2 linked regions of the Paludisphaera borealis genome follow. The main gene of each other region encodes a partner of the protein of the gene in region 2 in a complex. Links are inferred from orthologs where the notes say so. Each region holds a gene or a part of one and is shown on either strand. Other genes may lie near its edges.

Region 1 (7,431 bases), 1.9 Mb from region 2 along the record:
GGTCTCGGGCTCGGACGCGGACGCGGGGGAGTCGTCGCGGGGACGGATCACGCGCTCGACGAGAATGCCGGCGACCTTGCGGCCGTCGACGCGGACGTCGTTGGGCCACTTGATCCGCGCGTCGCATCCGGTCCATTCGGCGACAAGCCCGGCGGTCGCCACCGCGCCCAGCGCGGTCAGCCAGGCGGTGCCGCCGGCCGATTCGCGGCCGATTGGCGACAGCTCGGAGGGAGGGAACAGCAAGACCGACATCAGGATGCACGACCGCGGCGGCGCGCTCCAGCTCCGTCCGCGCTGGCCGCGACCGGTGGTCTGTTCTTCCGCCAGAATGACGAGGCCGTCGTTGGCCGCCGCGCCGGCGCCACGAGCCGCGGCGTCGCTGGTGCTGCCCAGCCGGTTCCAGACGGCGATCCGGCGGCCGATCCGCCTCGTGCCCAGCTCGTGCTCGATCTGGTCGGGGCAGAGCCGGGGCGAAGGCCCGCGATAGGCCGCGCCCAGGTACGGATGCCGCTCGATCCGGAAGCCGAACGCCTCGAGCGCGTCGAGGTCGGCGGCGAGCCGCTCGCGATCATTGGATTCGGCGAGATCGGCCGTCGCGACGAAGCCCGAGACACTCCGCAGCCGGTCGAGCAGCGGGATGTTGAGGATCGCGGGCGCGGATTCGTGGGAATGCGCGTTCATGTCGCGGGGTCGATATCCAGCGCGACGTCGAGCGCGACGGCTGAATGGGTCAGGGCGCCGACGCTGATCCGATCGATGCCCGTGCGCGCCAGCGCGGCGATCGTCGCCAGGGTCACGCCGCCCGACGCTTCCAGCTCGACGCCCGGGGCCGACTGATCGCGGCGGCGGACCGCTTCCCGCAGCGCGTCAGGCCCGAGGTTGTCGACGAGCACAATATCGGGCCGGCAGCGCAACGCAACGTCGAGCTGATCGAGCGTGTCGACCTCGACCTCGACGACCGTGCCCGGCGGCGAGCCGGCGCGGGCGTCGGCGATCGCCTTCGCAATCGGGTCGGCGACTCCGTCGGCCTGCAACCAGCCCAGGTGGTTGTCCTTGATGAGCACGGCGTCGTAAAGCCCGATCCGGTGGTTGCGGCCGCCGCCGCAGCGGACCGCGTACTTCTCGAGCGCCCGCCAGCCGGGGGTCGTCTTCCTCGTGTCGAAGACGCCGGCGGCGGTCCCCTCCACCTCGGCGACGAACCGAGCCGTCAGCGAGGCCACGCCGCAGAGCCGTTGCAGGAAGTTGAGGGCCGTGCGTTCAAGCACCAGGATCGACCGAAACGAGCCGGAAAGCTCGCCCAGGACTTCGCCGGCCTCGACGCGGTCGCCGTCGACGCGCCGTGGGCGCCAGCCTTCCCCCAGCTCGAAGTGGTCGATGAGCAGGCCGACAACGGGCAAGCCGGCGACCACCCCCGGCGCGCGGGCGATCAGCCGGGCCGAGCCCCGGGCGCGGGGGGGGATGACCGTGGTGGTGGTGATGTCGCCCGCGTCGTTCAAGTCCTCCGCGAGCGCCAACCCGATCAGCGTCTCGGCGTTCCTCCGTTCGGGATCGCCGAACGGGCGTCGTGTCTCGGTCATCGCGGTTCGCGTCCTTCCCGCCGGCGCACGGCGTCTAGTTTTCCGTGGAAGCGCCGCCTTTTTGCAGCATCATCGGCTTGTCGGGAGGAAGGACCTTCATCCGCGGAGGGCCCGCCGTCTCGCTCGACTCCAGGATCGGAATCTCGATCTCGACCCGTTCCGGAATCTTGCTTCCCTTGAGAATCCCGGCGGCGACGTTGACGGCTCGGCGGAGCAGCCTGTCGACGCCGAAGACGCCGAGCGCCGCGTATTCGCCCATCATGACCTGGCTGCGAGCGGACTCGTTGGAGGAATAGCCGGCGATGACGAACCGATGGTCCGTCTTCAGGACGCCGGTCGCATCGTCGGCGGCCAGCATTCCGCCGGCGTCGACGGCGAAGACCAGCGTCGTTTCGGGGTGGGCCTTGAGGTACTCGACCAGCTTCGTCTCGCCGTCCTTGATCGTCTTGGCGAACGGCAGCTCCTCGATCTTCTTGACCCCGGCCGCCTTGAGGGCGTCGCGAAGCGCATTGACGCGGTCCTGGAAGAGGGCGTCGACGGTGGGGTCGACGAGGATCACGGCCCCGGCGTCGGTCGCGATCTTACCATTCTTGGCGGCTCGCATCGCGTCGGCGACGAGGGCCGCGGCCGACGGCTTGAGTTCTTCGTGCGCGACCAAGATCATCGGCGGCCCGACGGCGGACGCCGATTCGGATGCCGGCGCCTGCGAAACGGTCAGCCGACGGCCGATGGTCACGACCGCGACGCCGGCCTTCTGGGCTTCGGCGGCGGCGGCGATCAGTGTCGCGTCGGGTGCGTTCGGGACTTCGATCACAATGACCGGCGGCTTGCGGGTGATCGCCTTGCGGACGAGTTCGGCCTGTTCCGAAGCGGGCGCCCCTTCCGGCGGGGCCGTCACCTGGACCCTGGTCGTGTCCATGCCCGCCTGAAGCTTCGCGGAGGTTCTGAGCGTCTCGACGTCCGACTCGATCCGAGGCGTGAGGACCACCTCGATGACCTTGGCCGACGACGAGGTCGCGGAGATCCCGGTCGATGTTCGGGGCGTCGCCGCCTTCTTCGTCAGCTCGGGAGGGCGCGGCGGATTGAACGTGAACGTATCGCAGCCCGCCGCGAGAAGACTCATCGCCAGGATCAGCAGCCGGCCCTGAAGCCGGGATGCGCCTCGCTCGGCGCGCGGCCGATGATGGGGATCACTCTGATCGAAGCTGGGGCAGGTCATGGATTCCTCCGACGAGAAGCCGAACGAACGATCGATGGAGAATAAGAGCGTGGCGCTTGACTCTTACGTTGTAGAGGCCAAGGTCAACGCCGCTAGTTTACTCGAAATCGACGCAGGGGCGACACGATCGCGGGCGCGAATCGGCGAACGGTTCGAGAACGGCGTCAGCCGCGCTTCTTGCCGGCCCGGGCCTTCGCTTTGGCCTTCGCCTTAGCGCTCTGGCCCTGGGGGCTGGGCGCCGGCCGCGCCGAGCCGCCCCCCTGGGCGGCGCGAAGCTGCTGGATCTTGTCGCGGAGCGCGGCGGCGCGTTCGAATTCGAGTTTCTCGGCGGCATCGAGCATCTCGCCTTCGAGGGCGTCCAGGTACTCTTCGGTCGCGTCGGTCGCCTCGTCGCGGCCCACGGCCTCGCGGGCGACGGTGCGCGCCTGGATCTCTTCCTCGATCCCGCGACGGATCGCCTTGACCACCGACTCGGGGGTGATCCCGTGCTCGGCGTTGTACGCCGTCTGGAGCACGCGGCGGCGCTCGGTCTCGTCCATCGCCCGCTGCATCGAGTTGGTGATCCTGTCGGCGTAGAGGACGACCTCGGCGTTGACGTGCCGGGCCGACCGGCCGATGGTCTGGATCAGCGAGGTCTCGCTGCGTAGGAAGCCCTCCTTGTCGGCGTCGAGGATGCAGACCATCGAGACTTCGGGAAGGTCGAGCCCCTCGCGCAGCAGGTTGACCCCCACCAGGACGTCGAACGCCCCTTCACGAAGCTCGCGGAGGATCGTCATCCGCTCGATCGCGTCGAGCTCGGAGTGCAGCCACTTGCAACGCAGCCCCTGCTCCTTGAGGTAACGCGTAAGGTCTTCGGCCAGCCGCTTGGTCAGCGTGGTGACGAGCACGCGTTCCCCCTTCGCGGCCCGCTTCTTGGCCTCTTCCAGCAAGGCCGGGACCTGGCCCCGGGCGGGCTCGACCCGAACGACAGGATCGATCAGGCCGGTGGGACGGATGACCTGCTCGACGACCTCGCCGCCGGACATCGTCACCTCGTAGTCGCCGGGCGTGGCCGAGACGAACAGTCGACGCGCCGGCTTACTCTCCCACTCGTCGATCCGCAACGGGCGGTTGTCCAGCGCGCTGGGGAGGCGGAAGCCGTGCTCGACCAGGGTGAGCTTGCGGCTGTGGTCGCCGGCGAACATGCCGCGAATCTGCGGCAGCGAGACGTGCGACTCGTCGAGGATCAGCAAGCTGTCGGGCGGGAAGAAGTCGAGCAGCGTGTTGGGCGTCTCGCCGGCCTTGCGTCCCGAGAGGTGCCGTGAGTAGTTCTCGATCCCCGAGCAATAGCCGACTTCCAGGAGCATCTCCATGTCGTACCGGGTCCGGGCCGCCAGCCGCTGGGCCTCAAGCAGCTTGCCCTGCTCCTTGAGGGTTTGCAGCCGTTCTTCCAGCTCGTTGCCGATCGCCGCGACGGCCCCCTGAATCCGCTCTTCGGGGAGCACGAAGTGCTTGGCAGGGTACACGTAGAGGTCTTGATGGGTTTCGAGCACCGAGCCGGTCAGACCGTCGATCGTCGCCAGCCGCTCGACCTCGTCGCCGAACAGCTCGATCCGGAAGCCGAATTCCTCGTACGCCGGCCAGAGCTCGATCACGTCGCCCCGGACGCGGAACTTGCCGCGCTCGAACGAGACGTCGTTGCGGTCGTACTGGATGTCGACGAACTTCAGCAGCAATTCATCGCGGTCCACGAGGTCGCCGACCTTCAGACGGACCATCATCTTGCGATAGTCGTCGGGCGAGCCCAAGCCGTAGATGCACGACACGCTGGCGACGACGATCACGTCTTGCCGACTCACCAGGGCGCTCGTCGAGGCGAGCCGAAGCCGCTCGATCTCCTCGTTAATCGACGCGTCCTTCTCGATGTAGATGTCGCGCTGAGGGATGTAGGCTTCAGGCTGGTAGTAGTCGTAATAGCTGACGAAGTAGCGGACCGCGTTGTGCGGGAAGAACTCCTTGAACTCCGCGTAGAGCTGCGCGGCCAGCGTCTTGTTGTGCGACATCACCAGGGCGGGCTTGCCGTACTGGGCGATGACGTTGGCCATCGTGAACGTCTTGCCCGAGCCCGTGACGCCCATCAGCGTCTGGCTGGCGCGCCCGTCGGCCAACCCCTTGACCAGCTCGTCGATCGCCTGGGGCTGATCGCCGGCCGGCTGGTAAGGGCTGACAAGCTGATATTCGCTCATCGTATTCTGGTCTCGTCTCGCCTGGTAACCCGTCGTGAAGGTGACTTCGAAGTATAACCACGCCGTCGAGAATTTTCCCCCCGACGCAGCCTCGTAACTCCGACGCCGATCGTCGCTCCGAGTACAAGCCCGAAGCGCCAGCGAGTGCATGGTACCTGAACGGCCGACCGGAGATGCACTCGCTGGCGCTTCGGGCTTGTACTCGGACCCGGCCCACCGCGATCCCCATTTTCATGAGGCCGGGTGTCCCCACGGCGTCAGGATGGTTTGTACCGGCATCGCTTAATCGACCCGCGCCCCCCTGCGGGCGACGCGCGAGGCGACCGGCTCTTGAGGCGGCTCGATTCGCAGATGAGGCGCCAGCCGGGCGACGGTCGCCGGCCCGATCCCCCGGGTCCGCCGGTCCAGGTCGTCGAGCGAGACGAACGGGCTTTCTCGGCGGGCCTCGACGATCTGCGCCGCCAGCTTCGGTCCGATTCCGGGAAGCGCCGAGAACACCTCGACCGGTGCCGAGTTGAGGTCGATGACCAGCTCGGGAGCGAGGTGGACCGCACCTTCGGACTCCGAGCGCGCGCCTCGGCCGACGGCCAGCATCGTCAGCCCGGACAGCAGCGTCGCGAAGGCCAGAAGCCTGCGGACGTCGATCGTCCAGGGCCACGCATCGCCCGGCGCGGGCCGCCGCGGCTTCGACCGACTCGACATCCGTTCCGAAACGTCTTGCATCGCGACCACTTACGCCTGAGGCCCCGGGTCAACATCGCTCCCTCCGACGATACGAGACCACCACGTCCGATGGCAAGCCCCGCCCCGCTCGCGTGCGAGAGGTATACAATGAAAAGAGGAAGCGAAGACCGGGAGACGGATTCGAAGGAGGATTCGTTGATGACGACGGCGTCCCGAAGCATCGCGAGCCTGCAACCGGAATCGGCGGGCTCGCGGCAGGCCGACCCCGAACGGCTCGAACGGCGGGCGCGGGAGATCGGTCGCGAGCTGTTCGCGCGAGTCGGCCGCGCCTCGCGACCGTGGCGGCGCGGGTGGTGGGAAGACCGGTTCATGAACTGGATGCTCGACGACCCCCAGGTGCGGGCGCAGTTGTTCCGGTTCATCGACGTCCTGCCGGCGCTCCGCACGCCCGATTCGGTGGGTCGACACCTGACCGAGTACCTCGATGAAGCCGACGGCCGCGTCCCCTGGCTGTTACAAACCGCCGTCGACCTCGCGCCGCCGGGCACCGAGCGCGAAGTCTTGCTGGCGCGGGCCGCGCGGGGGGCGGCCGAGGTCATGGCGCGCAAATTCATCGCCGGCTCGACGCCCGACGAGGCGTTCCAGACGGTCCTGAAGCTGCGAAAGCGGCGGCTGGCGTTCACGGCCGACCTGTTGGGCGAAGCCGTCATCAGCGAGGCCGAGGCCGACGTCTACCAGCAGACCTGCCTCGACCTGATCCGCGGCCTCGCCGGCCCGCTGGCCGCCGTGCCCGAAGATCCGCTGATCGACCGCGACCACGACGGCCCGATCCCGCGCGTCAACCTGTCGCTCAAGCTGTCGAGCTTGACCACGTATTTCGACCCGATCCACACCGAGCAGACCATCGAACGCGTCGCCGCGCGCCTCCGTCCGATCCTCCAGACGGCCCGCGACCACGGCGCGTACGTCCACGTCGATATGGAGCAGTACGCCTTCCGGGCGCTCAGCTACGACCTGTTTCGCCGGGTGCTCGCCGAGCCCGCGTTTCGCGACTGGTCCGACGTCGGGATCGTCGTCCAGGCCTACCAGCCCGAGGCCGAAACCGAGCTGCGCGGCCTGCGCGAATGGGTCGAGCACCGAGGCGCGCCGATCACGATCCGGCTCGTCAAGGGAGCGTACTGGGACTATGAAGTCCTCACCGCTCGGCGGCTCGGCTGGCCCGAGCCCGTCTACCTCAACAAGTGGCAGAGCGACGCGAACTTCGAGCGCTGCACGAACTACCTGATGGAGCACCGGGCCGAGCTTCGGCCCGCGATCGCCAGCCACAACCTGCGGAGCCTCGCCCATGCGATCGCCGCCGCCGAGGCGTTCGGCGTTCCGCACGACGGCTACGAGCTGCAAACGCTCTACGGCATGGGCGACGCGATCCAGGACGCGCTCGTCGCGCGCGGGGCCCGCGTCCGGGTTTACACCCCCTACGGCGCGATGCTGCCGGGGATGGCGTACCTGGTGCGCCGGCTGCTCGAAAACACTTCGAACGAATCGTTTCTCAAGGCCAGCGGCTCGTCGAGCGTCCCCATCGACGACCTCCTTCGCAACCCCGAGGAGACCGGCGCCATGCTGTTGCGTTCCCGAAAACCTCGCCCCCAGGCGCCCGCGCCGGCCGCTGCCCTCGACGCCCTGCCGCCGTTCCGCAACCAGCCTACCGCCGACTTCGCCCGGGCCG
Region 2 (3,486 bases):
CCGTCGCGACCGGAAATACGACATGGCTCCATGCAGGAGTGTTGCGGCTCGAAAACATGGGCTTCCCTCGCGGTCGAGTCGACGGAGGGGGATCAGGCCCGGACCTCGATGCAGTCTTTCATCTCGCGGACGGCGCGCTCCAGGCCCACGAAGAGGGAGCGGCTGACGATGCTGTGGCCGATGTTCAGCTCGGCCATCCGATCGAGCGCGGCCACGGCTTGGACGTTGCGGTAGTCGAGCCCGTGCCCGGCGTGCAGCTCGACGCCCGCGGCCGCGATCCGGGCCCCGGCCCGCCGCAGGGCGTCGAGTTCGACGTCGCGGTCGGACCCCTCGCGAGCGTTGGCGTAGCGGCCGGTGTGCAGCTCGATCGCGACGACCCCCAGCTCGATCCCCGCGTCGATCTCGGCAGGATCGGCGTCGAGGAAGAGCGCCGCGTGGATGCCGGCGTCACGCAGCCGCGCCACGGCCTCGGCGGTGCGGGAGCGGTGGGCGGTGACCGACAGCCCCCCCTCGGTCGTGATCTCCTCGCGGCGCTCGGGAACGAGCGTCACCTGGTCGGGCCGGTACTCCAGAGCCAGCGCGACCATCGCCGGATCGATGGAGAGTTCGAGGTTGAGGACGACCTGCACGGTCTCGCGGAGGATGCGGAGATCGCGATCCTGGATGTGGCGACGGTCCTCGCGCAGGTGGATCGTGATCCCGTCGGCGCCGCCGAGTTCGGCGATGGCCGCGGCCCAGACCGGGTCGGGCTCGCGCCCCTTCCGCGCCTGGCGGAGCGTGGCGACGTGGTCGATGTTGACGCCCAGTCGGGGCATTGTGGAACCTCCTTCTCGAATCTCTTCGCGTGTGCGGGCACGCTCAGCGGGTCGGTCGGCCGCCGGCCTTGCCGACGACCTTCAAGGGGGACTTGGCGAGCACGAACGTCTTCTCGCCCGAGAGCGTGAACGCGATCTTCCCCTTGCGGTTGGGCCCGGCGCCGTCGACCGAGACGATCCGTCCCAGGCCGTATTCGGGATGAAGCACCGACGCCCCCGGCCGGAAGGCGTCGAGATCGCTGGTCGGGGTGGTCGTTGGAAACGACCCGCCCCCGAGCTGCGCCGCGGTCGTGAGCCGGAACGCGGCGGGCGACGGCGTCGGATTCGGACGCGGCTCCGGTCGACGCGACGCGTAGCCCGAGGACGAAGACGACGAGGGCGACCATCCCCGTTCGCTCGTGACGACGCCCGAGCGGTCTTCGTAAACCATGAACTCCCTGGGAAGTTCGGTCAGGAATTGCGACTGCGCTGTGGCCTGCTGCTGGCCCCGAAAGCTCCGGATGCGGCAACGGCTCAGAAACAGTTCCCGCTTCGCCCGGGTGATGCCCACGAACAGCAGCCGGCGCTCTTCCTCCATCTCGCTGGGGTTGTCGAAAGCCCGGCTGTGAGGCAGGATGCCCGCCTCCAGGGCGACGATGAAGACGACCGGAAACTCCAGCCCTTTCGCCGCATGCAGCGTCATCAAGGTCACGGCCCCGGTCTGCTGGTCCCAGCGGTCGATCGGCGAGGCCAGAGTGATGTCGGACAGGAATTCCTGGATCGTGGCGCCGGCGTGCTCCGCGTCGAACTCGCGTGCCGCAGTAATCAGCTCTTCAAGGTTCGCCAGCCGGTCCTCGCCCTTGTCGCCCGGCTCGTCCTTCAAGTGCTGGCGATAGCCCGATTTCTCCATGAGCTGGAGGATCACCTTCTCGACCGAGTCATCGCGGAGCGCGGCCAACTCGTCGTAAAGCTGGGTGAAATCGAGAAACGCGCGGATCGCCTTGTCCTTCAGCCCCGGCACGCTCTTCGCTTTCCGGGCGGTCTCCAGCAGCGTCTCGCCGCGCTCGCGCGCGGCGCTGATCAGGTGCTCGAACGACGTCTTGCCCAGGCCCCGAGGGGGGACGTTGACGACCCGGGTGAAGGCCAGGTCGTCCTTGGGGTTGTTGATGAGATTGAGATACGAGACGACGTCCTTGACCTCTTGCCGTTCGTAGAACGAGACGCCGCCGATGATCTGGTAGGGGATGCGGGCCGACCGGAACGCCTGCTCGAAGGTGCGGGTCAGGGCCGTGATTCGGCAGAAGACCGCAACGTCGGAGTAGTTGTACGAGCCGTCGCGGACCAGCGATTGGATCCGGCCGGCGACCCCTTCGGCCTCGTCGCTCTCGCGGCCGTAGACGGTCAGATCGACCGGCTCACCGCGCGAGTTCTCGGTGATCAGCGCCTTGGGCTTGCGGTTGGTGTTGAACTGGATCAGGTGGTCGGCCACGCTGAGGATGTTCTTGGTGCTGCGGTAGTTGTGCTCGAGCTTGACCACCTTGACGAAGTTGTAGTCCTTCTCGAATTCGAGGATGTTCGAGAGGTTCGCCCCGCGCCAGCCGTAGATCGACTGGTCGGGGTCGCCGGTGACGCACAGGTTGGGGTGGTCGACCGAAAGGGCCCGGACGATGGCGTACTGCGCCATGTTCGTGTCCTGGTACTCGTCGACCAGGACGTAGCGGAACCGGGCGTCGAGGCTCGCCCGGACGTCCTTGTGATTCTTGAGAATGCTGACGACGTGGACCAGGAGGTCGTCGAAATCGACGGCCGAGGCACCCTTCAGGCGTTCTTCGTAAGCCGCGTAGACCTTGGCGACCAGGCGATCCTTGTCGTCTCGGGCGCGGAAGGCGAGCGACTTGGGGCTGGCCAGGTCGTTCTTGGCCTTGCTGATGGCCGACTCGATCTTTTCGGGGGTGATCGGCGGGTCTTCGATCCCGAGCGCGTCGAGGACCTCGCGAACCGTCTTCAGGCGGTCGGACTGGTCGTAGATCGTGAACGCCTTGTCGAGGCCCACGAGCGAGCCGTGGGTGCGCAGGAGCCGGGCGCAGAAGCCGTGGAACGTGCCGACCCAGACCCGGGCCCCCGGCGTGAGGGCCTCGATCCGCTCGCGCATCTCGCCGGCGGCCTTGTTGGTGAAGGTCAGCGCCAGGATGTTGTCGGCGGCGATCCCCTGCTTGAGCAGGTAGGCCACCCGGCGGGTGATGACGCGGGTCTTCCCGGAGCCCGCGCCGGCGAGGACGAGCATGGGGCCGTCGACGTGCATGACGGCTTCGCGCTGGGGGGTCGTGAGGTCGGCGAGAAGATCCATCGCGGTCGGTTCATCCCGAGCCGCCGGGGCCGTATTGGGGCGGCTCGCGGCTCCTGACGGAGTGGGTTGGTGCGGTCGTCGTGTCAACTCCCAAAGTATACCGGCGAGCCCCCCGAGCGGCGATCGGTTTTCGAGGCCGCGAGCAGGCCGCCCCCGCGCAACCGGGCGCATCCTACTCGCTTGCGGGGTCGGACGATAAACTGGGGGAAATCACCCGGATACCGCCAGGAGAATCGCACGCATGGAGATCGTCGGAATCGGAACGGACATCGTCGAGTGCCCTCGGATCGGCAAGATGATCGAGCAGTACGGCGAACTCTTCCTGCGGCGGATTTACACCGAGCG

Evidence for each region.
Region 1: the proteins of BSF38_RS26090 (region 2) and uvrB are in contact, whole or in part, in a crystal structure (PDB 7EGT), measured with the Thermus thermophilus proteins. The link is inferred for Paludisphaera borealis from one-to-one orthologs. Residues at the interface, in WP_096412145.1 of Thermus thermophilus: His654, Arg656, Phe657, Gln666, Asp668, Glu669, Lys680, Arg681, Leu682, Ser683, Lys685, Tyr686, Ala687; in WP_096411307.1 of Thermus thermophilus: Glu23, Leu25, Arg26, Asp27, Gly28, Glu29, Arg30, Phe31, Arg55, Glu326, Asp327, Phe328, Glu379, Ser382, Gln383, His398, Gly400, Arg401.

What each region holds. Positions count from the first base shown.
Region 1 is NZ_CP019082.1:4,871,252-4,878,682, reverse strand. Bases 2,492-5,438 are described here. They hold uvrB (excinuclease ABC subunit UvrB), read right to left. Parts: upstream 5,022-5,438; coding sequence 2,961-5,021; downstream 2,492-2,960. Other genes in these bases: BSF38_RS18775 (ComEA family DNA-binding protein), read right to left, coding at 5,304-5,438; BSF38_RS18785 (sugar ABC transporter substrate-binding protein), read right to left, coding at 2,492-2,796. Outside these bases: BSF38_RS18795 (biotin--[acetyl-CoA-carboxylase] ligase), read right to left, coding at 1-681; nadC (carboxylating nicotinate-nucleotide diphosphorylase), read right to left, coding at 678-1,577; more of BSF38_RS18785, read right to left, coding at 1,612-2,491; more of BSF38_RS18775, read right to left, coding at 5,439-5,744; pruA (L-glutamate gamma-semialdehyde dehydrogenase), read left to right, coding at 5,904-7,431. UniProt on the Escherichia coli protein: The UvrABC repair system catalyzes the recognition and processing of DNA lesions. A damage recognition complex composed of 2 UvrA and 2 UvrB subunits scans DNA for abnormalities.
Region 2 is NZ_CP019082.1:6,740,533-6,744,018, forward strand. What follows is about bases 501-3,486. They hold BSF38_RS26090 (ATP-dependent helicase), read right to left. Parts: upstream 3,142-3,486; coding sequence 859-3,141; downstream 501-858. Other genes in these bases: BSF38_RS26085 (pyridoxine 5'-phosphate synthase), read right to left, coding at 501-815; acpS (holo-ACP synthase), read left to right, coding at 3,383-3,486. Outside these bases: more of BSF38_RS26085, read right to left, coding at 93-500. UniProt on the Escherichia coli protein: A helicase with DNA-dependent ATPase activity. Unwinds DNA duplexes with 3'-5' polarity. Translocates on single-stranded DNA with 3'-5' polarity. Initiates unwinding more efficiently from a nicked substrate than double-stranded DNA.